Regions from separate parts of the Alteromonas sp. V450 genome, predicted to be linked through region 1. Evidence: predicted binding sites of a transcription regulator. Region 1 holds the regulator's gene; each other region holds the start of a gene.

What was found. Region 1 encodes FNR, which switches genes on or off when oxygen is low (the NO sensors DNR and NnrR bind a similar motif). Its sites were predicted from a motif close to TTGATCTAGATCAA; they were not measured.
Region 2: the regulator FNR is predicted to act here: its motif matches at 2,434-2,447, upstream of BK026_RS19455 (DUF3149 domain-containing protein).
Region 3: the regulator FNR is predicted to act here: its motif matches at 2,512-2,525, upstream of clpB (ATP-dependent chaperone ClpB).
Region 4: the regulator FNR is predicted to act here: its motif matches at 4,685-4,698, upstream of ccoG (cytochrome c oxidase accessory protein CcoG).

The regions. Positions count from the first base shown of each region.
Region 1 is NZ_MODU01000004.1:1,164,993-1,172,591, reverse strand. Features, by position in the region: gene BK026_RS05085 (patatin-like phospholipase family protein) at 1-671, opposite strand, end outside; gene ttcA (tRNA 2-thiocytidine(32) synthetase TtcA) at 672-1,640, opposite strand; gene uspE (universal stress protein UspE) at 1,792-2,715, opposite strand; gene fnr (fumarate/nitrate reduction transcriptional regulator Fnr) at 2,963-3,700, opposite strand; gene BK026_RS05060 (sulfite exporter TauE/SafE family protein) at 3,746-4,405, opposite strand; gene ccoS (cbb3-type cytochrome oxidase assembly protein CcoS) at 4,392-4,622, opposite strand; gene BK026_RS05050 (heavy metal translocating P-type ATPase) at 4,624-7,047, opposite strand; gene BK026_RS05045 (FixH family protein) at 7,047-7,526, opposite strand.
Region 2 is NZ_MODU01000004.1:190,998-198,596, forward strand. Features, by position in the region: gene gshA (glutamate--cysteine ligase) at 1-810, shown strand, start outside; gene BK026_RS00890 (hypothetical protein) at 878-1,516, shown strand; gene BK026_RS00895 (hypothetical protein) at 1,950-2,408, shown strand; gene BK026_RS19455 (DUF3149 domain-containing protein) at 2,552-2,677, shown strand; gene smrB (endonuclease SmrB) at 2,692-3,342, opposite strand; gene prmB (50S ribosomal protein L3 N(5)-glutamine methyltransferase) at 3,495-4,430, shown strand; gene aroC (chorismate synthase) at 4,440-5,537, shown strand; gene BK026_RS00915 (MFS transporter) at 5,689-6,906, shown strand; gene BK026_RS00920 (SpoVR family protein) at 6,933-7,599, opposite strand, start outside.
Region 3 is NZ_MODU01000004.1:1,737,547-1,745,145, forward strand. Features, by position in the region: gene clpB (ATP-dependent chaperone ClpB) at 1-2,394, opposite strand, end outside; gene pgeF (peptidoglycan editing factor PgeF) at 2,561-3,298, opposite strand; gene rluD (23S rRNA pseudouridine(1911/1915/1917) synthase RluD) at 3,302-4,285, opposite strand; gene BK026_RS07595 (outer membrane protein assembly factor BamD) at 4,474-5,238, shown strand; gene BK026_RS07600 (ChrR family anti-sigma-E factor) at 5,292-5,996, opposite strand; gene BK026_RS07605 (sigma-70 family RNA polymerase sigma factor) at 5,989-6,600, opposite strand; gene BK026_RS07610 (LON peptidase substrate-binding domain-containing protein) at 6,712-7,287, opposite strand; gene BK026_RS07615 (nuclear transport factor 2 family protein) at 7,558-7,599, shown strand, end outside.
Region 4 is NZ_MODU01000004.1:4,002,588-4,010,186, forward strand. Features, by position in the region: gene BK026_RS17690 (alginate export family protein) at 1-599, shown strand, start outside; gene BK026_RS17695 (HD family hydrolase) at 670-1,260, opposite strand; gene BK026_RS17700 (thiol:disulfide interchange protein DsbA/DsbL) at 1,338-1,970, opposite strand; gene BK026_RS17705 (serine/threonine protein kinase) at 2,211-3,194, opposite strand; gene ccoG (cytochrome c oxidase accessory protein CcoG) at 3,191-4,621, opposite strand; gene BK026_RS17715 (hypothetical protein) at 4,973-5,329, shown strand; gene BK026_RS17720 (DUF3016 domain-containing protein) at 5,440-5,982, shown strand; gene BK026_RS17725 (acyl-CoA dehydrogenase family protein) at 6,054-7,599, opposite strand, start outside.

The DNA of each region.
Region 1 (7,599 bases):
GCTTTTTCTTCCTTGCTATCAGGCGAAAACCATTGGCGCAACACGTTCTGGCTTTTAGTAAAAAAGTCCTCGGTTTTGCGTTGGTTTTCTTCGTGGTCTTGCCTTAATTTTTCAAGCCGAAGTGGTCGGAAATCTGCATTCAAGTTTACTGCAATGACAAAGTCCGCCCCTAGCTGACGACACAAGTTAACCGGAACGGGATTAACAACAGCGCCGTCTACTAGCCAACGATCGCCGTGTGCTACGGGCGCGAAGAGCGCGGGAATTGCACAAGATGCTTGAATGGTATCGCCAATAGGACCTGAGTTAAATACCACTTCACGGCCGGTATACAAATCGGTAGCTACCGACGCAAATGGCTTCAGCATGTCTTCGTAGGAGGGAGCGCAAAACTCGCTGGCAAGCTTGTCAAAAACTTTTTGTCCACTGGCAATGCCGCCGCGCCTAAGTCCTACGCCCATAAGCGCCAGTACTTGCCAGTCGCTTAGCGAACAAGCCCACTCTTTAAGATCTTCTAGTTTACCGCTTGCATAGGCCGCGCCAACATAAGCACCAATAGAACAGCCGGCGACCACGTCAATTTTAACGCCAAGTTTCTCTAATGCTTCAATGATACCAATATGGGTCCAGCCCCGTGCAGCACCGGCTCCTAACGCAAGTCCTATTTTCATCTACTTCGGTTCCATTATGTTTACAACATCAATAGTATTATCTTCATCACTATGGTCTTTTACACCAAGCGCTGCATGCTTTTCTGTGGTAAAAGATGGCTCATCAAAACCAATATCACCATCTTCGACAGGGCCATCTTGCGTGGTAATTGCCTTAAAGTCATACAGGTTACTGTCAACTAAATGCGACGGCGCTACGTTTTGAAGCGCGCGGAACATCGACTCTATACGACCAGGAAAACGTCGATTCCAGTCTTGAAGCATTGCTTTAATGTTTTGACGTTGTAAGTTTTCCTGCGAGCCACAAAGGTTACAAGGAATAATTGGAAACTCAGCAGCTTGTGAATATTTCTCGATATCTTTTTCAGTACAGTATGCCAACGGACGAATGACAATGTGCTCTCCGTTATCGCTGACAAGCTTAGGCGGCATAGACTTCAACTTTCCACCATGAAACATATTTAGGAAAAACGTCTCGAGCATGTCGTCGCGGTGATGTCCCAATGCGATTTTTGTTGCGCCCAGTTCTTTTGCGGTACGATACAAGATACCACGGCGTAAACGAGAGCAAAGCGAACAGGTTGTCTTTCCTTCTGGAATCTTATCTTTAACGATAGAGTAGGTGTCTTCTTCTACAATTTTGTATTCAACGCCAATGCTATCTAAATATTCAGGCAAAATATGCTCTGGGAAGCCAGGTTGTTTTTGATCAAGATTAACCGCAACAATATCAAAGTGAATAGGCGCAATCTTCTTTAAAAACATAAGTATATCTAGCATTGTGTAACTATCTTTTCCGCCAGACAAACACACCATAACTTTGTCGTTGTTTTCAATCATGCCGAAATCGCCAATAGCTTTACCCACGTTGCGGCGAAGTCGTTTTTGAAGTTTGTTGAAGTTGTACTTTTGCTTACTTTGCGCAGCGTTTAACGGCGACGCGTCAGCACTGTTTGTGCCTACACTCATAATTAACTAGCTTGGTTTGTGATAAAGCCAACAGTATACATTAAAGCGCTATTTCTCGACTACGCTTGTGGCGTTAAAATTGTAAAGCGGCTGCCACTGAAAGGCGCTTTATTTTCTGCTTATAAATGATGTTGGCAAAAACATTCAAAGGCTAAATCGATAGCGGAGAGACGAAGCCATCGGGCTTAATGGCAAGTACATCACAATTGAGTTCATCAATAACATGTTCGGCTGTATTGCCAATAAGCGCCGCAGAAAGACCAACGCGTCCAACGGTGCCGATAACTACAAGTTCGGCATCTAATGTTTTAGCAACCTGCGGAATGACTTTTTCCGGAAGGCCTTCTTCTACAACGCATTTATTCTCAGGAATGCCGTACTTTAGCGCATGACTGCGCATTTCCTTTAAATGGTGGTTTTTCACTGCATCATGATAAGTATCGGGGTCAAACTCAGGCACTTCAATGGCGATGTTAAGTGGGGTTGAAGGAAAACTATTTACTAAGTTTACATTTCCTTTTAATAGTGACGCATAGTCGTTAGCGATGTGAGTAAGTTTATCGTTGAGAGCTGCGTGCTCGTCATCTTCGCTACCCACGTTTACAGCGGCAATGATTTCACCATTTTCCGGCCAGTCGTGCTCTTTCACCAGCAGCACTGGGCGAGGGCATTTGCGCATTAAATGCCAGTCTGTAGGTGTAAAAATTACAGAAGCAAGGTCATCATGGTTTTTGGTGGCTTTTACTACCAGATCTATATGATGCTTAAGAGCATAATAGATGATTGACTCATACGCGCGATTATTCCATTCAACAACAATGTTAGTTTCATCAAAACCTTGTTCTTTTAGGTGGGATGCCAGCCATTTTGCATGTTCATTCGTGACAGCCTGCCGCATGGACTCGCGTTCGTCGGGGCTTAACATCGTTGTCATATCGTAAGACAAATCGTATACCACCATCATGGCGGTAACCTGTGCACCGGTTTTCGATGCAAGTTCAAAGGCGCGACTTAGTGCTGGTTGGTTATCGCGCTCGGCATCAACAACAGCTAGAATTCGTTTACACTCAATCATAACGTCCCCCTAACGGTGAAGTTCGGTAGCGACTGACAACGTTGCACTGTTTTAAATGTCGCTTTTATTAACTATAAACGACATTAAGAAAAACGTAAGTTGTTTTAGAACAAGAATTTCACAACGTGAAATATGTGTACCTGGCAACGTAAATAAAATAGTGCGTGAGGGAGAGAAAGTTAAAATAATGAACTGGCGTGTGGGGTACAAGCGCGCGTGGCGCGCTGCATATTAACGTAAGGAGTGATTATCCACAGACTACGCTAGGACCATTGAGCGCTTCTAACTTGTTATTTAGCCTGTCAAAATCCAAAATCGAGATGAGTTTGCCATCCACCTTGATGATGCCATCCTTCTGGAAGCGGCTTAAGAGGCGACTTATAGTCTCAATGGTCAACCCTAAATAGTTTCCTATTTCATTACGCGTCATGGTCAAATGAAACTCTCTGTGTGAGAAGCCACGTTCCTCAAATCGCTGAGACAAATGTGAAATAAAATACAGTAAACGCTCTTCTGCAGTTCGCTTGTTTAGAAGCATGATCATGTCGTGATCTTGTTTTATTTCCGCGCTCATGAAACTCAAAATTTGATGGCGAAGTTTTGGAAATTGTACCGACATTTCATCGAGGGTTTCATAGGGAAGTTCACACACCATGGCCGTCTCCAGTGCAGACGTGTAGCTTTGATGTTTATTTTCCCGCAGTGCATCAAAGCCGATGATATCGCCAGGGAAATGAAAACCAGTAATTTGCTCTTCGCCTTCGTTATTTGTAACGAATGACTTAAACGAACCCGTTCTGACAGCGAACAGCGAATGGAATTTGTCGCCAGTATGTATAAGTGTATCACCTTTATGAAGCGGTTTTTTACGCTCAATAATATCGTCAAGAGATTCAATTTCTGTTTTATTCAGCGCCACGGGTAAACACAAGTGACTAAAACTACAGTTTTGACAGTGAATAGAAAATTGGCTTCCTTTGCTCATAATGCACGCTCTCTAAAAGAATACCTCATAATAATACACCCATTTTTAAACGATTGCGCCATGAATAAGATAAGCGGCATATATGGCCATTATTGCTGCAATAATCTGTCTAAAATGATTGTGCTGAAAACTACGCACGATATATTGGCTACCGGCGCTTGCGGCAAGCAACGTAGGTAGTGTACCCAAACCGAAGAAAAACATAATAGCTGCGCCTTCTAGCGCATTACCTGCCGCAAGTGACCAAGTAAGTGTTGAATATACTAAGCCACAAGGTAGCCAACCCCAGATAAACCCATAAGGTATGGCGCTAAAAGGGGTTTTGAACGGCAAAAAACGTTTAGAGAACGGCTGGACTTTGGAGAATAAACCTTTGCCAGCGTTTTCTAACACTGATAATCCTGTCCACCATTTGCCTAAATAGCAGGCTAGTAGCAACAGCATCACGCCGCTGAGTAAAGAGAGGGCGTAGTTTGCTAAGGGGATAAAGTCTGCTGCTATTTTTCCTAGTGTTCCGGTCATCGCGCCAGCGATGGTATAACTCACTATACGCCCCATGTTGTAGGCAAGCGTATAGGGGAGTGCACTTGCATCTTTTGGGGAGACCATTCTCAGTGCGGCAACAATTCCCCCACACATACCCACACAGTGAACGCCACCTGCCAAGCCAATAAGAAAGGCCGAGAAGTAATTAATCCCGTCCATGCGGCGCTTTGTGCTTGTTTGACTTGTTGTCTTGAAGTTGCTTACGCTCTTCTGCTAGTTTTTTCTCTTCTGGCGAGAGGTCGTCATCAAATAGTATGCTGTAGCCTTGACGATCAAGGTCTTCGAACTGGTTGGTTTTCACCGCCCAGAAAAATATCACGATAGCAACAGCAACGATAATGATGGCGATTGGAATTAGTACGTAAATAATACTCATGTTATTTGCTCAATAATCGTGTTGAGTTTGTAACAACGATAATACTGCTCAACGACATACCTACAACCGCCATCCATGGAGAAAGTAACCCAGAGACTGCGAAAGGTAAGATAAGAACATTGTAACCTACCGACCAACCAATGTTTTGACGTATTTTTTGTTTCACTTGATGTGCGGTTTGTATAAGTTCCGGCACAGAAAGCAATTGATCGCCAAGCAATATTACATCGGCAGCAGTTTTAGCCACATCTGTTGCGTTGCCTACAGCTATTGCTACATCTGCACTGGCTAAAACAGGTGCGTCATTGATACCGTCACCCATCATCATTACTTTTGCACCGGTTTGCTGCAAAGTTTTAACCGCTTGGTATTTTTGCTCTGGTGTAAGCCCACCTATAGCTGTTGAAATTGGCAAGGTTTTGGTGAGCACATCAACGTTTTGTTGTGTATCTCCGCTTAAAACAGCCAATTCATGGTTTGTTTTTAACAAATTGAGGGTTTCTTTTGTATCGACACGCAGTGAATCTCGTACCTCAAATGCTGCCATAATACGCCCTTCAACGGTAAGAAAAACGTTAGCTGTGGGATATTGTTCAATAGACGTTATGTAGATGTCGCTCACGCTAAAGGCAGCTGATCCCATGGAGAACATGGTATCGTTAATTTCGCCGCTGATCCCCCCGCCAGGTGTTACGGAAAAATTTGTTACTTTGTGTAATTCGTTTTTGGCGCGTTGGTCACATCCATTGTCACCATTAAACGCCTTGGCGATAGGGTGCTCTGAACGGGATTCTAGCGCACATGCAATTGACAAGGCTTTGTCACTATCAACGCCATCAGCGTACCACGCGTTTGTAATGGTGAACTTGCCTTGAGTTAACGTACCGGTTTTGTCTAGTGCGATGGTGTCAATATCAGTAATTTGTTCAAGTGCATCAGCACGTTTAAGCAAAATACCTTGTCTATTTAATTTGGCCATAGCACAAGTGAGTGCCGATGGGGTTGCTAACCCTAATGCACAAGGACAGGTAGCCACTAGCACAGATATGGTGATCCAAAATGCCTCGTCGCTCCCCTGATATGCCCAAAAGCTATAGGTTAAGGCAGAAATCAGCAATACAGCGGTAACAAAGTATCGAGAAAAATTATCCGCTATCTGCGCCGCTTTGGGCTTACTCGCCATCGCACTTGCTTGTAACCTTACTATTTGATTTACCAGTGCATTTTTAAGGGTTTGCGTAACTGTAATGGTCAGGCTGCCGTCTTGACATACAGTACCACCATATACAGTACTATTGTTTGACTTGCGTACTGGATTAAATTCACCAGTAAGCATTGATTCGTCAACCGCTGCGTTTCCCTCGATTACTATGCCATCAATGGGAATGGTTTCGCCAGGCTTAACCAAAACCACATCGTCTACTTTTAGCTGCTTTGCTAAGCACTCAGTCATGCTCCCATCCTGCAGTAACTTAGTAGCGGAGACGGGTACATATTGCATCATATTGGCTGAAATTTGCGCCGCTCTGTGTCTGCTGCGGTGCTCTAAGAAGCGACTAAGCAGAAGCAAAAAGATGAACATACAAATAGATTCGAAATACACCTCGCCTTGCTCTAAAACGGTAGAGCGAATACCCGCAAAAAAGGTACCAAATATGGCGAGCGTAACCGGCACATCCATATTTACTGTTCTTGCGCTAAGCGCTTTGGCTGCGCCAACATAAAAGATGCTGCCGGAATACAGTACTACCGGTGTGGTTAGTGTAAGGGCAACCCAATAAAAGTATTGTCGGGTTTCTAACTCTATGGCGCCAAACCAATCAAAATAAAGGCCCGTCATCAGCATCATCACTTGCATGGTCATAATGCCTGCAAGGCCAAGCTTCTTTAGAAATGTTTTTTGTTCACGCTTATAACTGGCTTCGTGTTCGTCGGGGTGAAATGGAGACCCAACATAACCAATGCGCTTAAGTGTTGAGAGTATTTGGCTAAGTTTAATATCGTGCGGTAACCATGTGACAAGTGCCCGGCGCTCTTGAACGTTCACCGCGACTTGCTTTATTCCATCTACTTTCGACAACTGCTTTTCGATAAGCCAGCCGCACGCAGCACAAGTAATACCTTCGAGGGTTAATTGGATTTGTTTGTGTTGACCTTCTTCAAAAACAAACTCTTCTTGAAGAGAAGGGTCGTCATAGACTTTAAGTTTATCGAGGGTTTCTAAAATACTATCGTCAGATTTTTGCGCCGGTTCGGTTCTAAACTGATAGTAATCTTCAAGACCGTTACTAACGATCGCTTCAGCCACGGCTTGGCAGCCAGGGCAACACATGTCTCGTTGTTGCCCTAATATAACAGTAGTAAATTTCCCTTCGTCGGAACTTGCTACAGGCAGTCCGCAGTGGTAACAGTCGTGCATCGCCATTATGGGTTGAATTTCATTTTGCCAGAGTGGGGCAGATAAACCGTGTTTTGGATTTTCCAGCTATCATCAATTGGCGTCAGCGATATGCGCCATTTACCGTCAAGGTTTTCTTCGACAAAGCCGCGATAAATGCCGTTGGCGTCACGACTTAATAAAACGCTGACATCGCGCTCTTCTAGCGTTACATGATAGAAGCTTAATTTTACCGCGTTCCCATCTTGTGGAACACCTGAATGAAACTGCAGCGCAATGCTACCGTCGTCAATGGTTAAATCGGTGGTGATATTCATGCGGCGGGCTATGGCTTCTTTGTCCAGACGGGCATTAATTGCTTTTCCTTCCTTGTAGTAGTCGTCTACCACTAGGCTATCTTCAGTACTAATAGCAAGGTTTAACAACACGCCACCCATGATGAGGGTAATGATAGGAACAGCAATTAAAAACCAGGGCCAGAACTCTTTATACCAGGGTCTATTCATCGAAATATTTTCTCGTATTTACTTCACTAACAACATATTTATTTTCACTGCTAAAACTTCTTGTTAAGCCGAG
Region 2 (7,599 bases), 970 kb from region 1:
TACGTAAAACTATTACGCGACGCAATGAACACCCCCTCTTCGCGTTTTAGTCAGTTTGCTGCCGGTGATGAAGGAAACTATCAACAGCTTAGTCGCAATATTATTCAAATTGAAAACGAGTTGTACTCGCCGGTACGTCCTAAGCAACCAACCAAGTCAATGGAAAAGCCAACTGACGCTTTAGTCAGGCGCGGAATTAGCTATATCGAAGTGCGAGCACTTGATGTCAATCCGTTCTCGGCAATAGGAATCTCACAGACCCAGTTTGACTTCTTAGATGTTTTCTTAGTAGCGTGCTTGCTAATGCCAAGTGCAGAGCTTGATGAAGCGCAGCTTAAAGAAGCTAAAGAGAACATGAACAAAGTGGTGCTAGAGGGGCGAAACCCTGATTTGCTGCTGCAAAACAGTGGTAAAGATATTTCACTTCCCCATTGGTGTGAATCGCTATTTGAGTTTTTTGCAAAAGCCGCTGAGTTACTCGACTTGGCCAATGGTACGTCGCGCTATTCGCAAGCGGTGAAAGTCGAAGCTGAAAAAGTGGCAGATCCGGCGCTGACTCCATCAGGTAAACTACTCGCTACCTTGCTAGAAAATGACAAAGATAATGGTGTGTTGGGCTTAGAACTGGCACAAGCTTATCAAGCTGAAATGAAGTCTTTTAAATACACTGATACCGATGCTACTGGATTTGCTGCCCAAGCTGAGGCGTCGTTTGCGGCTCAAAAAGAAATAGAAGCTGCTGATGTGAAAGACTTTGATACATTCATTCGTGATTACTTTTCTGAAGCCCCAGCAAAAAAAAATGCCTGACATAGGTCAGGCATCGAAAGGTTCCAGGGAAACACACATTTTGCTAGAACATTAGTTAAGACAAGTTATGAACCAAAAGTTCAAAAAATTGGTTGTTTTTTTATCAACGCTCATCGTTCTTTTTCCACTGTTTATCGCTGGATGTGCAACTACGCCTCCTAAAGACATCAGTAATCTGTGTGAAATATTCTACGAAAAGGACGATTGGTATGATGCAGCCGCTGATGCCCGAGACAAATGGGGGGTGCCCATACATGTTCCCATGGCGATGATGTATCAAGAAAGCTCTTTTCGTCACGATGCGCTTCCACCGCGTGATTATGTTTTCTTCGGACTTATTCCTTGGGGGCGCGTGAGTTCAGCGTACGGTTATTCACAAGCAAAAACACCTACGTGGTCTGATTACATGAGGGAAACGGATAACGACGGTGCAGATCGCGATGACTTCGAGGACGCTATCGACTTTATGGGCTGGTTTATTTATAAATCTCAGAAAGTGAATGGTGTCTCTAAATGGGATGCTTACGCACAGTATTTAAATTATCACGAAGGTTGGGGAGGCTATAAGCGTCGCAGCTATGACAGAAAGCCGTGGTTAAAGAAAGTGGCATCAAAGGTAAAAGCCCGTTCATTGCGTTATGCCACACAGCTAAAAACCTGTGAAGAAGATCTTCAGAAAGGTTGGTTTATGAAGCTCTTCAGTTGAATTACCTAAAACCAGTAAAAGCGACAATATTGTCGCTTTTTTTGTGCAGGTGAAAATTGAATGGTTACCAATTCGCATAGGTGCTCGCCATCTTAGTGAGCGAGTTTAAAATGTCCGTACTCTTTGTTGTGTCACATTTATTTATAACTACTATATATGCAGTAACGTGCCGTGATTAGAAGCATTCAAAGTCCAGCTGGCGGGAGAGTTAACTATGCAGACTGACAAAAAATAGGGCAGAAATAAAAAAAAGGGATAGACGGGCGTCTATCCCTCAGCGACGCTAAGCCAAGACCGTTTTTTTACCCAACGTCGAACAGGCATTTGTAGATTATTGTAAATGAGAATGATTTGCAATACATTTTTTGGGTTTTTATGCCCATGTCTTTATCTTTGTATTTTTCCTATACTTTTTCAGAGAAGGGAGAAACTAATGAAATCAAACAAGTTCAGTGCACACGGGGAGGTGCAAGCAATATATGTTTCTGAGCTGCAGATCCTTTCTATTAATCTTACCGGGCCTTTTAATCTCGAGTTTATGACAAAGTATGAGCGGGTTGTTGGCGAAACACGAAAACAGATTGATGTTCCCTGCTGGGGAAGTTTGGTTAATGTTTACGGTTTGGCGTTGGCACCAATGGAGGCAACAGACAGAGGCCACGAGATAGTGCAAAAAGCAATGGCGCTTGGACTTGCGGCTACGGCTGTTATTTTACATGAAAGTGAAGGCGCAGCGATGCAAAGAAAGTTTTGGTCACGTATTTATGCTGGCTCTGGCTTACCTTTCGAGTACTTTAGCTCAACACACGAAGCAAATGAGTGGTTAAAAGAGCATATTCTGACAAGTATGCAGTCTCGTGGTTTCACTTCATCGTCGTGGACAACTCCGTAACGTAGCGGTTATAAAACGCGGATTATTGACCTGGATCAAGTTCGCTTATTTATGTCAGAAGGTGCTTTAATAATATTGATCTGGATCACAGGGCGCACTGCAAAACTCCTCTATCTTTTAAGAAGTTCTAGAGGAGATTAATTATGTTGTGGTCAATGATAAAAGACCCCGTCGTTTGGGGATCACTATTAGGTATCGGCATTATCATCGCAATGATGGTGTATTACACTTATTTGTTTATGCACAATAGTGCGGACGATACAAAGTAGGCCGAATTTGTACTTCAGCGCTTATTATTTTGAAGCGGAACGTCAACAAGCACTAATAGCGCTGCTTGGCCACCGTATTCAAGGGGCGCTTGATGAAACGCACGTACATGTGGGTGCTGAACTAAGTAGTGGGGCAGGGCGGCTTTTAAAACGCCCTGACCAAAGCCGTGCATCACACAAACGCAGTCAATCAGGTCTTTTCTTGCCGTGTGAATAAGTGCGGCAAGCTCGGCTTTTGCCATCTCGCGAGTGAGGCCGTGTAAATCTAACGTCATTTCTGGCGAATAGTCGCCGCGGCGCAACTGTTTCAATATATGCGTCGACTCACCTTCCTGGCAAAAGCGCATGGGGCCTTCTTGCGGCAGCGCTGCCTGATACATATCAGAAAAGTCGAAGCTTGCCGCTAATTGCTTGCTGTGTTTTAAGTGTTTACCTTTACCCTGCTGCGACTTTTTAAATAATTCAACTTTCTTATCGGGCTCAACTTTATCTTGTGATAAGAGCGTCACTCCCTGCATTGCATCGGCAAATGAAAAGGTGTCTTCCTCAGTATCCGTAGACGTGTTTCCATTGCGCGCACCTTCCTTTATCGCCTTGTTTGTATGACGATTGGGTTCAGAAAGTTGCTTCTTTAATGCTTTGAGTTCTTTTTTAAAGGTTTTCATCAACGATAGCTTGGGTTAATACACTCGAATTTACCGATTCAAAACGCCTAAATTATAACGAATAGAAAGATTCGGTACGTAGTTAATTATGTGAATCGGTATGAAGTTTGGGTATGATACCAGCTTTAAAATTTTTGATGTACCCAAACGCCATGACCGATAAGTTTTACCTTGAAGAAGCCATTGAAGATCTGCATACCCTGTTAGATATGACACGATGGGCAACCAGCCGTTTTAACGATGCGGCTTTGTATTTTGGTCATGGCACTGACAACGCGTGGGACGAAGCGACAAGCCTAGTTATGCAAGCCTTACATTTGCCTCACCCTATACTAGAGCAAGTGGGCGATAGTGTAATGGCGTCGCGCTTAACGAAAAGCGAGCGAGAGAAGATTGCAGAGCTTGTTTTGAAACGCGTGCAGACGCGCATGCCATTGCCTTACATCACTAATGAAGCATGGTTCTGCGGTATGCCGTTTTACGTAGACGAGCGCGTGCTTATTCCTCGTTCACCGTTTGCTGAACTCATTCAAAACGAATTTGCGCCTTTTGTAGAATCATCGCCAAACACTATTCTCGACATGTGCACAGGCGGTGCGTGTATCGCTATTGCACTTGCTCATGCGTATCCTGAAGCACAGGTGGACGCGGTAGATATTAGCACAGATGCCTTGGAAGTGGCTGACATTAATATTCAGGAGCATGGTCTAAGCCACCGTGTGTATCCAATCCAGTCAGATCTGTTTTCTAGCCTAGAAGGGCAGAAGTACGACCTGATAGTGTCTAATCCGCCTTATGTTGACGCGGAAGACATGGCTGACCTGCCAGAAGAATATCACCACGAGCCTGAGCTTGCCCTTGCAGCAGGTGAAGATGGTTTGGAACTGGTTGATATCATGCTTAAAGAGGCGCCAACTTACCTTAATGATGGCGGTTGGTTATTCGTAGAAGTAGGGAATAGTGAAGTGCATATGAGCGAAAGGTTCCCTGGCTTAGAAGTCATTTGGCTTGAGTTTGAAAATGGCGGCTCAGGTATTTTCGCCGTTCAAAAAGACACATTAGTACAGTATTTTAGTAGTAAGGATTAACAGTTAATTATGTCAGGTAACAGCTTCGGAAAACTTTTCACTGTAACCACGTTTGGTGAAAGCCACGGCATTGCAATTGGCGGTGTGGTAGACGGTTGCCCTCCAGGACTTGAGATCACAGAAGAAGATCTTCAGGTTGATTTAGACAGACGCAAACCAGGCACTTCGCGCTATACCACAGCGCGAAGAGAGGACGATGAAGTACAGATTTTATCTGGCGTATTTGAAGGCAAAACAACCGGCACTAGCATTGGTTTATTGATTAAAAATAAAGATCAGCGAAGCCAAGATTACGGCAATATCAAGGACCGCTTTCGTCCAGGCCACGCTGACTATACCTACGATCAAAAGTACGGTAGCCGTGATTACCGCGGTGGTGGGCGTTCATCAGCCCGTGAAACGGCTATTCGTGTAGCTGCAGGTGGTATTGCGAAAAAGTACCTCAAAGAAGTGCACGGCATTGAAGTGTTAGGCTATTTGTCTCAGCTTGGCCCGGTAACGGTAGATAAAGTTGACCATAGTGTAACTAACACTAACCCGTTCTTCTGCCCAGATGAGTCTAAGTTAGATGCGCTAGACGAGTACATGCGTGACCTTAAAAAATCTGGTGACAGCATTGGCGCAAAAGTATCGGTGGTAGCGAAGAACGTGCCCGTAGGCCTTGGTGAGCCGGTTTTTGATAGGCTAGATGCTGAAATTGCCCACGCCATGATGGGTATTAATGCTGTAAAGGGCGTAGAAATTGGTGACGGTTTTGATGTAATCAACCAAAAAGGCAGTGAGCACCGCGATACATTGACTCCTGACGGCTTCACCTCTAATCATGCAGGTGGCGTGCTAGGCGGTATTTCTACCGGACAGGATATTGAAGTGCACATGGCGCTTAAGCCGACCTCGAGTATTTCGGTGCCGGGTAAAACTATCAATAAAGACAATAAAGAAATTGATATCGTCACCAAAGGTCGCCACGACCCGTGTGTGGGTATTCGTGCTGTTCCAATTGCCGAAGCCATGCTGGCGCTGGTATTGATGGATCATCTGCTGCGTCACCGCGCGCAAAATGCCGGTGTGGTATCGACCACCAAACCTATTGCGGGTCAGGCATAGCGTTTATAATCCTAACGCCGCATTCTAACGACCACCACATTCACGTGGTTTACAAATACGCGCGGCACTAAAAACATGTTGCGCCAATGAATTTTACTATTCGCCACTACCCGTTTTGCGCTAGTGGCGTTTTTGCATATGGAGATGTGAATTGTCACCAAATGGCCTAAACGACGCCAAAAGCACTTCGGCGAGTCCGGCAAGCGGCAAAACCGGTCTTTTTATTCTTGCTATTACCTACTGGCTTTACTTCGGCCAGCTTGGCGTACTTGTGCCTTATTTAGGTATTTTTCTTGATGGACGGGGGTTTTCCTCTGCCGAGATTGGTGAACTCTTTGCGGTTATAACGCTAGCGCGTATTTTAGGCCCTGGCCTGTGGGCTGGCGTGGCCGATAAAACCGGTAATGCCATCGGCGTAATGCGTTTGGGCTGCTTACTTACCGTACTGACTTTTAGTTCGGTATTTTACTTCACCAGTTTTTGGGGGCTTACGCTGGCTTTCGGATTAATGATGATGTTCTGGACTGCGGTGTTGCCTCAGCTTGAAGTTATCACCATGAATACAGTGGCGAAAACCAAGGCCACCTATGGGCAGGTAAGGCTATGGGGGAGCGTTGGCTTTATTTGTTTGACGGTAGGTGTGGGTAAAGCCCTAGATATTTTTTCTACCGATACGCCAGTGCACGCCAGTATTGGCGTACTCGCGTTACTGTTCATCAGTACCTTGTTCATACGTGCACCCAAAGAAGCTGCACCTGAATCGTCTACCGCGGGCAGTATTTGGAAATACGCCAAACAAAAACCTTTTGCCATCTTTATATTCGCTTCAGCGTGTTTGCAAATTAGCTTTGGTGCGTATTACGGATTTTTCGCCCTTTACATGCGCGACCTTGACTACAGCGGCCAACAAACCGGCATCTTTATCGCGCTTGGGGTACTTGCCGAGGTGGGGATATTTCTTATTGCCCGCAGGCTTATTAGTCAGTTTGGCGTATGGAATTTATTGTTCGTGAGCATCGCGCTGACAGGGCTTCGCTGGTATGTCATGGCGGCGTTTGCTGATACCTTTATGGTGATTGTGCTAAGTCAGCTTATTCATGCGTTAAGCTTTGGTTTAACCCATGCAGTATCGGTGCATTTTATCCACCAGTTCCTGCCGAAGGCGTATCAAAGCCGAGGGCAAGCGGTGTACATCAGTATAGCGTTTGGACTGGGCGGCGCATTTGGCAACTACATGGCAGGGCAGCAGTGGCAGCAAGGCACTAACGCCTATGAGACGTTCGTTACTGCAGCCGTTTTTGCAGCAATAGGTGCACTGTCATTGTTATTGTGTTCTAGAAAAGAAATGGAAAGTGCAAAGGCGGCTTAAAATTCGGTCTAAGAGTGACCGCAGGCTTATGCCTGCGGTGCACGTTTACACTCTGATATCACGTCAATACCATCATCACCATTGTCTTGCTCTAAGCGTACATCGAATTTCCAAAGCCTGTGCAGGTGGCGCATAACTTCATCTTTTGAATCGCCTAGCGGAATACCTCGCTGAGGAATATAGCGAAGAGTAAGCGAACGGTCGCCTCGCACATCAACGTTGTGTACCTGAATGTTAGGCTCTAAATTACTCAAATTGTATTGAGCTGACAGCTTCTCTTTAATAATTTGATAACCCATTTCGTCATGAATAGCGCTCACCGCAATAAAGGGTTTGGTGGTGTCATCTTCAAGGGCGAATAACTTAAAGTCCCGAATAACTTTAGGGGATAAAAACTGACTGATAAAACTTTCGTCTTTAAAGTTTTCCATGGCGAAATGCACGGTTTCCAGCCAGTCTTTTCCCGCAATACTTGGAAGATATTTATAGTCTTCTTCGGTGGGGGACTGACATACCCGTTTAATATCCATGAACATGGAAAAGCCTAACGCATACGGATTGATGCCAGAGTAATAAGGGCTGTTGTATTCTGGCTGCATGACAACGCTTGAATGACTGTGCAAAAACTCCATCATGAAGCGGTCGCTGACCAAACCCTCGTCATACATCTCATTGAGAATATGGTAATGCCAA
Region 3 (7,599 bases), 570 kb from region 1:
AGCGGCAGACAGAGTAAGTTTATATCCTTTTTCAGCAAGCCTTGCACGAAGCGAGGCAAGCTGAATTTTGGCAATCGATTTGATTTGCTCTTTCCCTAACGGATGGAATACCACAATATCATCTACGCGGTTGATGAATTCAGGTCTGAAATGCTGCCCGACTACGTTCATTACAGACGCTTTCATATCGTCATACTTACTTTCGTTGTGCTTATCCTGAATGATGTCTGAGCCTAAGTTCGACGTCATGATCACAACCGTATTTTTAAAATCTACCGTGCGCCCTTGACCATCAGTCAAACGACCGTCATCCAACACCTGAAGCAAAATGTTGAATACGTCTGGATGAGCCTTCTCAACTTCGTCTAGCAAAATTACGGAATAAGGCTTGCGGCGAACTGCCTCTGTTAGGTAGCCGCCTTCCTCATAGCCAACGTAACCAGGAGGCGCGCCCACTAAGCGCGCTACCGAATGTTTCTCCATAAACTCAGACATATCAATACGCACCATGGCATCTTCAGTATCGAACATAAAGCCTGCCAGCGCTTTACACAGCTCTGTTTTACCTACGCCCGTCGGCCCTAAGAACAAGAATGAGCCAATAGGTCGGTTTGGATCGGCAAGCCCAGCACGTGAACGGCGAATGGCATTTGATACAGCCTGAACCGCCTCTTCTTGACCCACAACTCGTTTGTGAAGAACATCCTCCATGCGTAAAAGCTTCTCTCGCTCGCCCTCAAGCATTCGCGCTACAGGAATACCCGTCCATCGAGAGAGCACATCCGCAATTTCAATGTCTGTAACTTTGTTTTTCAGTAACGTTGTCTCGCGGGTTTCGTTTTCAGCCGCCTGCTCCAACTTTGCTTCAAGTTCAGGAATACGGCCGTACTGAAGTTCCGACATACGGTTTAAATCAGATGCTCGCCGGGCAATTTCCAAATCAAGTTTAGCCTGTTCAAGCTCTCCTTTAATGGTTTGTGTTCCCTGCATGGCGTCTTTTTCATCCAACCATACTTTTTCTAGCTCTGAATACTTGGTTTCTGCTTGCTCGCGCTCTAGCTCGATCATCTCAAGGCGCTTATGGCTAGCATCGTCAGTTTCTTTAGCAAGCGCCTGCTCTTCCAACTTAAGCTGGATGATACGGCGCTCCAAACGGTCCATGTCTTCGGGCTTAGAGTCTATTTGCAAACGAATACTAGACGCTGCCTCATCAATAAGGTCAATGGCTTTATCCGGCAACTGACGATCACTAATATAACGATGTGACAAGCTAGCCGCAGCGACAATAGCGGGGTCGGTAATGTCTACCGAATGGTGAAGCTCATAGCGCTCTTTTAAGCCTCGAAGAATGGCTATGGTATCTTCCACGCTAGGCTCTTCAACCAGAACTTTTTGGAAACGACGCTCAAGCGCTGCATCTTTTTCGATGTATTGGCGATATTCGTCTAATGTGGTTGCTCCAACGCAATGCAGTTCGCCACGGGCTAATGCAGGTTTTAGCATGTTCCCAGCATCCATAGCACCATCACCTTTGCCGGCACCTACCATGGTGTGTAGTTCGTCAACGAATAAGATGACGCGCCCTTCTTCTTTTGCCAATTCGTTTAGTACTGCTTTTAAACGTTCTTCAAATTCACCACGGTATTTGGCACCCGCCACTAATGCTCCCATATCTAGGGCAAGAACGCGCTTATTTTTTAAGCCTTCAGGTACTTCGCCATTAATGATGCGCTGTGCTAAACCTTCCACGATGGCGGTTTTACCCACCCCGGGCTCGCCAATAAGTACAGGGTTGTTTTTGGTTCTGCGCTGTAGCACTTGAACGGTGCGACGAATTTCGTCATCTCGTCCTATCACAGGGTCAAGCTTGCCTTGTTCTGCTCGTTCAGTAAGATCAGTGGTGTATTTCTCAAGGGCTTGACGAACATCTTCCGCATTTGGATCCGTCACTTTTTGCCCGCCGCGCATGTCGTCAATGGCCGCCTCAATTACGTCTTTAGAAACATTCAAGCTTTTTAATATCTCACCTAACCGCCCTTTGTCTTGCAACGCAGCTAATACGAATATTTCAGACGTGATGTACTCATCTTTACGTTGCTGTGCAATTTTGTCGCACAAATTGAGTAGTATTCCGCTATCTTTGCTTAGCTGGACGTCTCCACCAATACCCTCTATACGCGGTAACTTTTCGATAGCTTGGCTTAGGGCTGAACGTAATGCATTTACATTGATGTTTGCTTGGTCGAATAGAGGGCGAACTGAACCGCCTTGCTGATTAAGCATTGCAGTCATTAAATGGACAGGTTCAATATACTGATGGTCTCGCCCCAATGCGAGTGATTGAGCATCGGATATGGCAAGCTGAAATTTACTGGTAAATCTATCTAGTCTCATATTCTCAACCTATTAAGAAAGCATTTTGTGTATGCATTAGTTATGGGAGCGAGTAATTATCGATTCAAGTATGAACATGAAAAGTTAGACAAAAAGATAAGCTAACAGACACAAAGTTTGATCTGAAACAATAGTGCTCAAACGCGCGTGACGCAAATAACGGTTTTTATCCGTTGGTTGTTAACCCAATAACACTGACAATTCGGCCGGTGCTTCTTTTACGCTTGTGTGTTGCAAAGCGATGGGAATAGAACATTTCCTTTTGCGTGTAGGTGCACAAACCGCTTTGGTATATAGATTCAACCCCGTTTTGACGCAGTTGAGTCTCGGAGATTAGGGGCAAATCTAAAAGATATTTACCTGGCGCCGTGCTTTTTTTGATTGCATTGGGATATTGCGCAAATTGTTGCGCTAACGTCTCATCGACTTCGTAACAATCGACACTTATTGCTGGGCCAATCCACGCCATTAACTCTGACGTAGTGAGCTTTAAGGTATTAATAGTATTTGCAATAACGTTGGTATGTAACCCCTTCCAACCCGCATGTATTGCGGCGACCGCATCCCCCCTTTTGCTACACACCAAAATGGGTACGCAGTCTGCCGTCATAACAGCGCAAAAAAAATTAGGACTTGTAGAAATCGCGGCATCAGCGGTGGTATCGATACTAGGGAGCGACAACACCTTGTTGCTGTGCACTTGCTCTAACCATGTAATTTTTTCGTGATGAGGCAAAACGCTTCGATTGGCCCGAACAAGCAACAAGTCATCGCCGACATGCGCGCCCACATTTAAACCTTCAAAGTCACCTGAACTCACACCTCCTTTGCGCGTACTTGAATATGCAACGACATTAGCTGGACAATCCCATTGTGGTGTTACGAATTCAGGTGTTTTATTCATAAATTAAAGCATATCCTCGGGGTTTTCTTTGGTGTCTTGTTTGACTGCTTTTAGTAAATCTTGCATATCTTGAGGTAAAGGCGCTTTCCAAGTCATCCATTCTTCGGTTTCTGGATGGAATAATGAAAGCTGCGCTGCATGCAACGCCTGTCGCTGAAAACCTCGTAACGTTGCAATAAATGCGTCTGATGCACCTTTAGGTAATCTCGGACGTCCACCGTACACCTGATCGCCCAATAGCGGATGCTTAATATGTGCCATATGTACGCGTATTTGGTGTGTACGACCGGTCTCAAGTTTAAGGCGCAAATGCGTGTAAGCTCTAAATTTTTCTATAACGCGAAAATGGGTAACAGCAGGTTTGCCTGATTCTCGTACCGCCATGTGTGTGCGCTTGGTCGCATGCCTTCCAATAGGTGCATCGACAACCCCACCAGCAACCATAGTTCCCAATGCTACCGCCTCATATTCGCGACTCATTTCTCTGCGTTGTAATTGATCCACCAGATGGGTTTGTGCAGGGATCGTTTTTGCTACGACCATTAAGCCAGTAGTGTCTTTATCAAGTCGATGGACGATGCCCGCACGAGGTACCTTGTCGATATCTGGTACATGATTTAATAATGCATTCAATACCGTTCCGCTTGGATTACCCGCACCAGGGTGAACAACCAAGTCGGCTGGTTTATTAATAACAAGGATGTGGTCGTCTTCATACACAATGTCCAGCGCGATATCCTGAGCTTGACTGGAAACTTGTATATCCATCTCTGCGTTTACAGTAACAAGTTCGTCCATTTGCATTTTATGACGAGGTATCGTTATTACCTCACCATTGACTGATACATTTCCATCTTGGATCCAAGTTTTTAGCTTTGAACGCGAATATTCAGGGAACAAATCAGCTAAAACTTGATCTAAGCGTAGACCAAAGTGCGAGGCTTCTGTTGAAGCTTCTAATTGAATTGTGTTCGGCGACTGTGACATAACACCATTGTTAGTTTCTAAAAAAAGGTATTATAACAAGGTTTCACGCGGTACACTGCTTTGTTTACGCTTTTGTATGGTTTTTCTCACTGTTAGTGCGTTAGAATGCAGTCACAAAGTGTTGTTGTTTATTACGTGAGCTTTAACAGCGAAGTATTAACACTGTTTAGCAGGAAACAAGAATTATTATGAAATCATTTCGTTTACTAGCCCCCGTTTTACTCGGTGCTGTAGTGTCTGTTGCGGGCTGTAGTTCTTCAAATAACGAAGAAAAAGCCGTACTTGCAAACATGGGTGCGCAACAACTATACGACAGAGCCAAAGAAAGTATGGAAGTAGGTAACTTCAGTGCAGCGGCTCAAACATTGAGTGCGTTAGACTCAAGATATCCGTTTGGCCCTCTTTCTCACCAAGTTCAGCTTGACCTTATTTACAGCTATTACAAATCGGGAAAAATTGAAGAGACACTGGCTACCATTGATAGGTTTGTAAGGCTTAACCCCAACCATTCCGACGTTGATTACGCGTATTATATGCGCGGATTAACAAACATGGAGTCAGACAGTAACCTCTTTCAAGAACTACTAAATATCGACCGTACCGATCGTGACCCTTCAAAATCTCGCGAAGCATTTGAGGATTTCAGAAGACTTATTCAACAATATCCCGATAGCAAATATGCAGCAGATGCTAAGCAGCGAATGGTGCATATCAAGGACAGACTAGCGCGATACGAAATCGCTATTGCGCGCTTCTACATGCGAAGAGAAGCATATGTTGCCGCAGCAAACCGAGGACGCTATGTTATAGAGCATTTCCCTGACAGCACTCAAGTACAGCAGGCTTTGGAAATAATGGTCTCAAGTTACGAGCAGTTGGGTCTCGATGAACTTAAAGACAACGCGATGAAAACGCTTAAACTTAATTATCCAGAGAGCGAATTTATCAGCTAGTGTTTTCCGTACTTATATAAGCTAAAAACGCACGTTTACGTGCGTTTGTTGTTTTATCTGAAAAACAAGTGGCTAAACGGATTTAAGAGCCTTGCGAAACCTGATGTGAAATGAAGAGGTTGGTCAACAATACTGAATACAAGACACCCTTCGCTCGCGTCTGACTTTGGAGAATGCGTCTTGTCTCCATCCATATAGATAAAGTCACCCGTGTCATATTTCTCTAAGCCATCACTAAATTCACCATCTATAACAAGCGTGTATTCAGTGCCTCTGTGAGTGTGTTCCGGAACACTCCCTCCTCGGCCCATATAAATAAAATTAGCGACACCTTGATTTCCAAGTTCAACTGGCGCTTGCCAAAGCTTTCCAACTAGGCCAGTCCAGTTACCTGTTTTGTCTACATAACGACGAAGTGTTCTCGGAAGATTGAATGTGCGGCCGTCGAGCTCAATTGTACTCTTAACGCCGCTTGCGCGTTTAAGGTGAGGTAATTCACTTTCAGCCTCATCCAAAGGACGAGCAGAAGGCTGCTGAGTAATGCTAGAAAGCATGTCGTAAAACTCGCCCGATGCAAACGACGCATCGTCTACACCATCTAATATTGTTTCCGCCAGCACTTCAGTTTGTCTTTCAACAAATGAACGACATTGTTCGCACATGTCACAATGCGCAGAAACCATCAAAGAAACTGACGAATTCAACGAGCCTTCTACATAACTCTCTAGTAAATCAGTGCTGGGGTGGAACCTAATCATTGTCGTTTAGCATAACCTTCAATCGTTGTAACGCCAGACGCGTTCTAGACTTTACAGTGCCTAGCGGAATAAGAAGTTCGTCAGCGACTTCCTGTTGAGACTTCCCGTCAATGTAAATCGCTTCAATCACCGCTTTTTGCTTTACTGGAAGCGACTCAAATAAATAACCAATTTGCTCTAACGTGACTTGTTCGTCAAGAGGAGCCTCGTTTACATCGGCGGTTTGTTCGCACAGAACCGGCCACAAATCGTCCGAGCAAACATCTTCTTTTCTGTTTTGCAATTTACGGAGCATATCAAAGCGGATGTTACGTGCAATAGTAAAAATCCACGTTGAAGGCGAGCCCTTTTCAGCATTGAACAAGTGCGCTTTCTGCCAAACGTTTGACATTGTATCTTGCACAAGTTCCATAGCTAGCGCCTCGTTACCCATCTGCTTCAGCGCATAGGAGCGAAGACGAGGGGCAAAATAATTAAAGACATTAGCAAAAGACCGCTTGCATCGTTTATCAGCCACCGCTACTAAATAATCAGACATTTCGGTCGCACACTCTTTAGGCTTGATTGTGCTGTTACTTTGTTCCAAAGGAATTCCAACTAACATAATATTCGTCCGCTTTTCCGTTTTGGTTAGATTATTGTACGGTTTTACGACTTAAAACGGTTGGGATTTTTCCCCAATTTCAATTACGATTTTTTAACGTTGTGGCGAAAACTACACCACAAGCCCAGATAAATAATGCAGCAGAACAGTACAGTCTTTCTGTGAAAGAAAGTGTTGTTTCTGTGCTCCGTCAACGGGTAAAAGCTCAAGCCAGCGGTTTAAGACCCAGTTGGGACAATTAAACTTTGGTTCTTCGTACAAAGACGCTAGCTCATCGTAATTTCCAAATATCTCTTTAAGCCGCTCATCCATAGGCGCTAGTTGTTGAGGTTCAAGATTGCAATCCCATGGTTTTATCGCGTGACAAACACCGGTTCTCAATCCGTCTTGCTCAGTTTCAATATCACTGACCTCAACCAACTCTAACCCAGCAACCTTTATGCCAAGCAAACCATCGTCCAACAAATCAAAATCCACCACGTGAGCATATGTTCCAATAGGATAGATATGTTCGTTAGTCTCTTTGTCGCCTCTGGCGTTCAGCATACACATGACAAACCCTTTATTTTCGGCGCATGCCTCCTTGACCATACGCACATAGCGCGGCTCAAATATACGCAGCGCCATACGCCCCTCTGGCAATAAATGCGCTGATAAAGGAAATAACGGACTTCGATTTTTGTTCATAAACTCACTTCCAATAACACAGCATTATTTACGCAGGTGAGAATGTTTTGGATCGACTAAGAAATATTTTCACACTTCATAGCTAACAACATGATCTTCATCAATGTTTTGACAGTAATCTATAGTGTTGAATAGGTTTATTCAAAATGCGCAAAAAGTCGATCAACCGACAGTGCCACAATTTAAACGGAAGTGATTTGTTCAAAACGCAAACCGTGCTTTTAACGCTCACTCCTTAACGGTTTGCTGTTACTAACTTTAGGAGGGAAAATGAGCGTTATAGAGAATTTTTGTAAAATTTACACGGACATC
Region 4 (7,599 bases), 2.8 Mb from region 1:
GTAAATTTGTGGCCTATGCTTATTTGTTAGAAGTTGATAATGATACTGACAACGCACTAGATACGTATGGTGTAAGCTACGATGGTAAAATGAAAGGCGATAACGTTAGTTGGGCTTACGGGGGGGAATTTGCAACTCAGTCGAGCGAAGCCGGTGCGGGTGAAACTGCCACCGACTTTGATGCGTCTTATCTTAATGCATATTTAGCTGCCACATTCTCTGGCGTAACGGCTAAAGTGGATTACGAAATTTTAGGCTCAGACGATGGCATGTACGGATTTGCAACGCCCCTTGCTACTCTGCACAAATTTAACGGTTGGACCGATCAGTTTTTGGGTACGCCTGCCCAGGGGTTGAAAGACCTTAAGTTTTCACTTTCTGGAGGCTTAGCGGGGGGGAAATGGCTATTGGCTTATCATGACTTTTCTGCAGACGATAGCAGCAATGGCGTTGACGATTTAGGTAGCGAGATTAACGTTCAATACACTAAGAAATTTGCTGGTAAGTATAATTTCGGTATCAAGTACGGCACCTATGATGCGGGCGATGTAAAAGTAGATGCTAACCGCTTTTGGATGTGGGTTGGTACCCGCTTTTAATCGCAGGGTGAATCGATTTTTATATACAACATAGCGAAATAGCTACATCAAGTTTGGGTTGGCTAAGTCATTATTGACTTAGCCAACCTTTTTCAACGGCTATATCTAGCTGCTGCAATACGTAGTCCCACAGCGCTGGTGCGCAAGATTTTAGATGGGCATTACGCTTTTCAATCTTCTCTCTTGCAATTGAATGGCGTTTCCAGCTTCCCCCATTGTCTTTCATGTTTTGAAAAACAGGTAGCACTCGGTCCATTGCTTTAGCAAACTCTGCATCGGCGGTTTCGGCCGCTTCAAACTCAAGCCATAACTCAAGCATTTCATTATCCAGTGGACTGGGCAACAAGCCAAAAATGCGCTTTGCGGCAGCAATCTCTTTCTCAGCTTGCGCGTCGTGATCACTTTGATGATTGAAAGCAAACATATCGCCAGCGTCAATTTCCACGATATCGTGAATAAGGATCATGCGAGTGACGCGGGTAATGTCGATAGGTTTAACCGCATATTCGCTCAGCATATTTGCCATCAGCGCAACATGCCAGCTGTGCTCAGCGGAGTTTTCTTGACGGTAATTGTCAGCAGGAAGAGTAATTTGTCGCTTCACTGCCTTTAATTTATCAAGTTCACAAATAAACTCAGCTAAGTCACACACAGAATGCATTGAGCGTCTCCTTAGGTGTTATGGAATAGGACAAAAAAGGGCGCTTTCGCGCCCTTAGTAAGCTCGTAACGGCTTAATTACTTTTGCTCAGACAACCACACAATCAAATCAACAATGTCGTCGTACGACATATCACGAGTGAATGTTGGCTGGTATTTACCGTTAATAATAAAGCTAGGCACACCATTCAGGTACTCGCGGTAGTCATCGATTTGTTGTTGGTTCTTTCGAACCATGCTGTTTACACCGAAGCTATTCGCTAGTTTATCAAACTCTTCACCTTCTACGCCGTTTACCACGAAGATATTGCGAAGATCTTTTAACCCTGTAATAGACGCACGCTGTTTGTGGATATAGTTAAATATTGCGCCATTCATTGCTTCTTCTTGCTTTAAAGAGCGTGCGATAAGCATCGCTTTTGTGGCATCGTTTTGCGTATCTGGGCCAGCAAAGCGCATGAAATTCACATGAACTTTGGTGAATTTCGTGCCGTCGCTCTTCTTTTCTTTAATTTGAGCAACAATAGGCTCAAATTGGAAACAGTGCGGGCACCAGTAAGAGAAGTACTCAGTAATTACGGGCTTATCCGTTGCCTCTCTGTCGAGAACGGTGTAGTGAGTACCTTCTTTCCACTTGCTATTTGATTCCTGTGCGCACGCAGTAAGCGGCATTAGCACTGCCATTACAAAGAACACGGCAAACTTTTTCATGCAATCTATTCCTATTTCTTATAAAAATAATATCGGGTAAAAGGTTATCACACGCGTTAGTGCTTAACTAGACTGTGTTCATGTTGAAACCGTGCTAACGCGATAAGTGAGCTAAAAAATACAATGAAACGCGCGTAAATATCTACTTGCGCTTCATCACCACGTTAAAAGTACCAATATCCGACTGAATATAAAATGAATCGCAAAATAGGGCAGTGAAGTCTTGTCTAGAATGTGCCTCTAAAAGCCAAGTTTTAGCGCAGGCTCTTGAAGAGAAGACAGTTGTTCCTTCAACGCTAAAATTTGTCCTTCCCAATACTTGTCTTCGGCAAACCATGGAAAAGCTCTCGGGAAAGCAGGGTCTTGCCAGCGCCGTGATAACCAGGCCATGTAGTGAACCATACGCATTGCTCGAAGTGGTTCTATCAATATAAGCTGCTTGGAATCAAAAGGCTGGAATTCTTCGTATGCTTCCACAAGCGTATCGAGTTGAATGAGTTGCTGTTGTCTGTCGCCACTTAACATCATCCATAAATCTTGAACAGCGGGCCCCATTCTACAATCGTCTAAATCGACAAACGTTGGACCGTCCCTCCATAAAATGTTTCCCGGATGGCAATCACCGTGCAATCGAATAGGGTTCATTGTCTTATAGGCGTTTTCAGTGGCCTTTATTACGGGGTCTAAAATGGCGAAAAAGGCGGTTTTGAGGTGGTCTGGTAATAAACGACTGGTTTCAAGAGTCTGCCGGGGCTCATGCAGATAACTTGGCGTGTCGATGTGTGGGCGCGAAGAGAACGCGCTAGCCTTCGAAACGCTATGAATTCGACCAATAAAACGTCCCATCCACTCTAACTGATCTAAATTATCGTTCTCAAATTGCCTTCCTCCTACTGATGGGAATAAGGTAAAACGGTAATCAGTTCCGTTAACGTTGTGATGATGTAGCGTTTGACCGTTAAGCGCAATGGGCGCTGCAAGCGGTATTTCAGACTCAGCAAGTTCGTTAGCAAAAGCGTGTTCTTCGAGAATTTGTGCATCAGACCAACGACCGGGTCGATAGAATTTTACTACGTAGCGCTGATTATCTTCGGCCAAGAATTGATAAACGCGATTCTCATAGCTGTTTAAGGCTAGTAAGCCACTTTGCAGAAAAATGCCCTGAGATTCCAGGGCATCCAAAATTGTGTCAGGGCTTAGCCCTGAGAAAGAAAAATCTGTCATCGATAGAGGAATTTAGTCGGTTCATCAACAGTAACCACCTCACCGTCTATGGTTGTGCTCACGCTGATTAAGATATCGGTAACCGTATCTTCCAGATTATAGGCGTCTGTTGCAACAGAAATTGGTGTACTGTACACCTCACCACCCCCAACAGTTACCGTTTGTTCACCAATGTATTCGTATTCCGGTAAACCTTTTATCGCAATGCTATAGGTGTGGGTTTGTTGTGTTTTATTGAGCACCTTGATGGTGTAAACATTTTCAATTAGTCCTTCGTTTGTCTCGCGATAAAGCGAATTACGATCTCTAATAATGTCGACTTCCGTTGGGCTTCGCATCCATATATTTGCGAACAATAAACCAGTCATTACAATGAGAACGACAAAGTAACCGACGAGCTTGGGTCTTATAATATGTGTTTTGCCGCCTGACAATTCTTCTTCAGACGTAAAGCTAATCAGCCCCTTGGGATACCCCATTTTGTCCATTACGCCGTTACACGCGTCGACGCAGGCGCCGCAGTTTATGCATTCATACTGCAAACCGTTGCGAATATCGATACCCGTAGGGCAAACTTGTACACATAGGTTACAGTCTATACAGTCGCCTAAGCCTTTTTCTTGAACTTGTTCATGGCTGAGCTTACGGGGACGTGGACCACGCTTTTCACCGCGTTTTGCATTGTAAGATACGGTGAATGTGTCTTTATCGAACATGGCAGACTGAAAGCGTGCGTAGGGGCATATATGGGTACACATTATTTCCCGCATATACCCGGCATTGCCGTAGGTGCAAACGGCAAAGAAAATAACTGAAAACGCAGCCCAAAAACTGGTGTTAAACGTAAAAAATTCAATAAAAAGCTGGTCTATCGGTGTGAAATAGCCCACGAACGTCAGTGCAGTAAGTAGTGCTACTGCTACCCAAGCGGTGTGTTTAGCCGTCTTTCTGATAAATTTGTCAAAATCCATTTTCCGATTATCAAGGGCGATACGTTTGTTTCTGGTGCCTTCGCACTTTTCCTCAAACCAAGTGTAAATATAAACCCATGTAGTTTGAGGACACATGAAACCACACCAAACCCGCCCTGCAAATGTCGTAACGAAGAAAAGGGCGAATGCAGAAACGATGAATATATAAGCGAGAAGCGTAAGGTCTTGAGGCCACAGTGTCAGAGAAAATATCGTAAACCGCTGCTCACCAATATCGAGCAATACTGCCTGTTGTCCGTTAAATTGAAGCCAAGGAATTATGGCGAACAGCCCCAAGAAAAATAACCCAAAAAGGCGTCGAAAAGACTCTAACGGCCCTTTAACCGCGCGCACATAAATTCGGCTTCTAGAGTCTCTGCGCTTCCCTTCAACGGTGCCTTTGGGCTTGTGTACTTTTACCGGAGTAACATTTTTTACCGGTATTTGTTCATTCATATTTTAACCTTAGCTGACATCATGAACTGCGACTGCAGTATATCAATTCATCATCCCGCTTTTTTAATGTAGATCAATCTTTGTGACATGATCTAACTTTTTAAACTTTCAGTCAATACTGAAAGTTCAGAAAGATCTTCCGGCTGTGTGCAGTTTCCTTGTCAGCATGTTTGTCTCTTATACTGATGCCTACCTGTGAGAGTAGAGAGTGCAGAATCTGTCAGAAATGTGATAAGTGGTATACTTGTACGAGACAGTAATCTATGATGTTTGTTTAATGTACAGTTGTGTGATGCTCGGTTTCGTTCATCACAAGGCAAAACCTATCGTTGTCGAGTTTGTTGAGAAGTCATGTTACGTTTTTTTATCATCGCCGCAGAAATTATTGTTTTAGTTATGATTTTGCGCTCCCCTTTCGTTCAATATTTATTTGCCGATGTGCAGGCGTCTATCTCTAATTGGCTTATTCACGTAACCACTATCCCTGAACGAAGAGAATTAAAAAGCCTGCGAGACAAAATAAATATCCAGCTTAGTCCATTAAAACCTTACCAACAAAGCTATGTTGAGCAGATTACCCAAAGCAAGGCTGGGTTGAATCAGTTTTACGTCGATTACTGTAAGACTGAGGAAATCAATCCTAATTTTTCGGGAACTAAACGACTGCAAATTTGCCAAATAATAGAACAGTCGCCGTTTATGAATTAAATGTTGTCGAAAGTAAAGGTTTGCTTCAGAGGCGGGCTAGGTAAGTTTGTCGAGATTGAGCGTTGCTCGCGAACAGCGAAAATACGGTAATAAACAAGTAGGAGTCTTCTATGCGTTTGATAAATACTTTTTCATGCTTTGGCATTGCCGCAAGTCTTTCAGGTTTATTAATTGCGACACCTGTTAGTGCTGCTGAAGTCGAGGTTGTGTGGGAAAAGCCAGAGTCTTATGCGGATCTGAGGCCTGCAAATGAATCGAGAAAGCGATTTCGTGAACGGGTAATGACTCAGTTAGCGTCACACATTGAAACCTTGGCTGAGACGATGCCAAGCGAGCAAACCCTGTCTATCACGGTAACAAATTTAGACCTTGCAGGTCAGGTTTGGCCCAGCCAGTTTGTTGGTTTCGGCACCGGCGGGGGGGATGTGCGCTTAATTCAACGCATCGATATTCCGCGCATGTCGCTTAACTATAAGTTGACTGATGAAAGCGGCAATATTTTACAAGAAGCGCATGACGTAAAAATAAAAGATATGGATTTTCTAGACTCAAATATGAGACGCACAGGGAGAGACTCGCTTTCCTATGAGAAAGCAATGCTTGATGAGTGGTTTGCCGATACTTTCTCCACAAACGTTGCGGCAAGCGGTTAGTTTTAAATATAAGAAAAAGGGGCGTTTATTTCTAGTAAACGCCCCTTTTTTAATGGTTACGTTAGCGCCGCTTACAAATAGTCGAACTCACTGCCGCTAATAGCTAGCGTGCTTTCAGGGCCGGCCATATAAGCGACTTTGTGCGCATCGCGTCGCGGCAAAATACGCTCAATGTAAAAATCGCGTGTTTTAACTTTTGATGCGGCTAATACAGCGTTGTCACTATTTTGCGCCGCGTCTGCCATGCTATACCACAACACGCCTAGCAACGAGTAGGCACTGTATGCGAGGTAATCACACGCTGCCGATGCCGCTGTTGTAGGGTCCATCCCCAGACAATCTGCTGATGATGCTCGCCAGTCGTCAAGAAGACCCTGCGCTAGACCTTGTGCTTCATTATCTTGAATTTTATGAACCAGTTCATTGAAAGCATTATAGGTTGCTTCCATCATCTGGCCGCCATCTCGGGTTAGCTTTCGGCCAATCAAATCAAGTGCCTGAATGCCGTTGGTGCCTTCATAAAGCATCGCAATACGAACATCACGCATAAGCTGCTCCATGCCCCACTCACGTATGAAGCCGTGGCCGCCGAAGACTTGCACACCAATACTGGTGGTTTCAAGGCCCATATCAGTCATGAAGGCTTTACAAATAGGCGTTAGAAACTGCAATATTTTCTCTGCATTTTCCTTGTCTTCCCCTTCGCTAAGCTTTTCTACATCCATAAATTTAGCGTAAAGAAGTGAAAGCGCACGACACCCTTCAATTAATGATTTTTGCGTGAGCAACATGCGTGCAACGTCTGGCTGAAAAACGATGGGATCAGCTTTGCCTTCAGGATTTTGAATGCCTTGAGGGGCGCGAGATTGCAAACGCTCTCGCGCATAGGTTAATGCGCCTTGGTATGACGCTTCAGCCGCCCCAAGGCCCTGCATGCCTACTTGGAAACGCGCATCGTTCATCATTGTAAACATACACGCCAGCCCTTGGTTCTCCTCGCCAACTAACCAGCCAGTGGCACCGTCAAAGTTCATTACGCAAGTTGGACTAGCCTTAATCCCCATTTTATGTTCAATGCTGCCCACAGAAAGGCTATTTGCCTCACCAGGTTCGTTGCTTGCGTCTGGCAGAAACTTAGGCACAAGGAACAGGCTAATGCCTTTAACGCCTTTTGGTGCGTCTGGAAGGCGAGCTAGTACTAGGTGAATAACGTTCGAGCTCCAATCGTGATCACCCGCAGTAATAAAAATCTTGTTGCCGGTTATTTTGTAGCTACCGTCACCTTGAGGTTCAGCTTTAGTGCTAAGTAAACTTAAATCTGTTCCGGCATGAGGTTCGGTCAGGTTCATCGTGCCTGTCCACTCGCCGCTTATTAGTTTGGCAAGGTAGATATCTTTCAATGCTTTGCTGGCATGCTTAGTTACCGCCAATGTCGCGCTTTCTGTAAGCATGGTGGTTAAACGCCAGCTTAAGTTCGCCGCGTTTAGCATTTCGTGAACAGGAACCGCCATCGTGTAGGGCAAATCTTGTCCTTCATACTCAGCGGTGCCTAGCATCGCATTCCAGCCGTTAGCGACATATTCTTGGTAAGCTTCAGCAAACCCTTTCGGCGTTGTA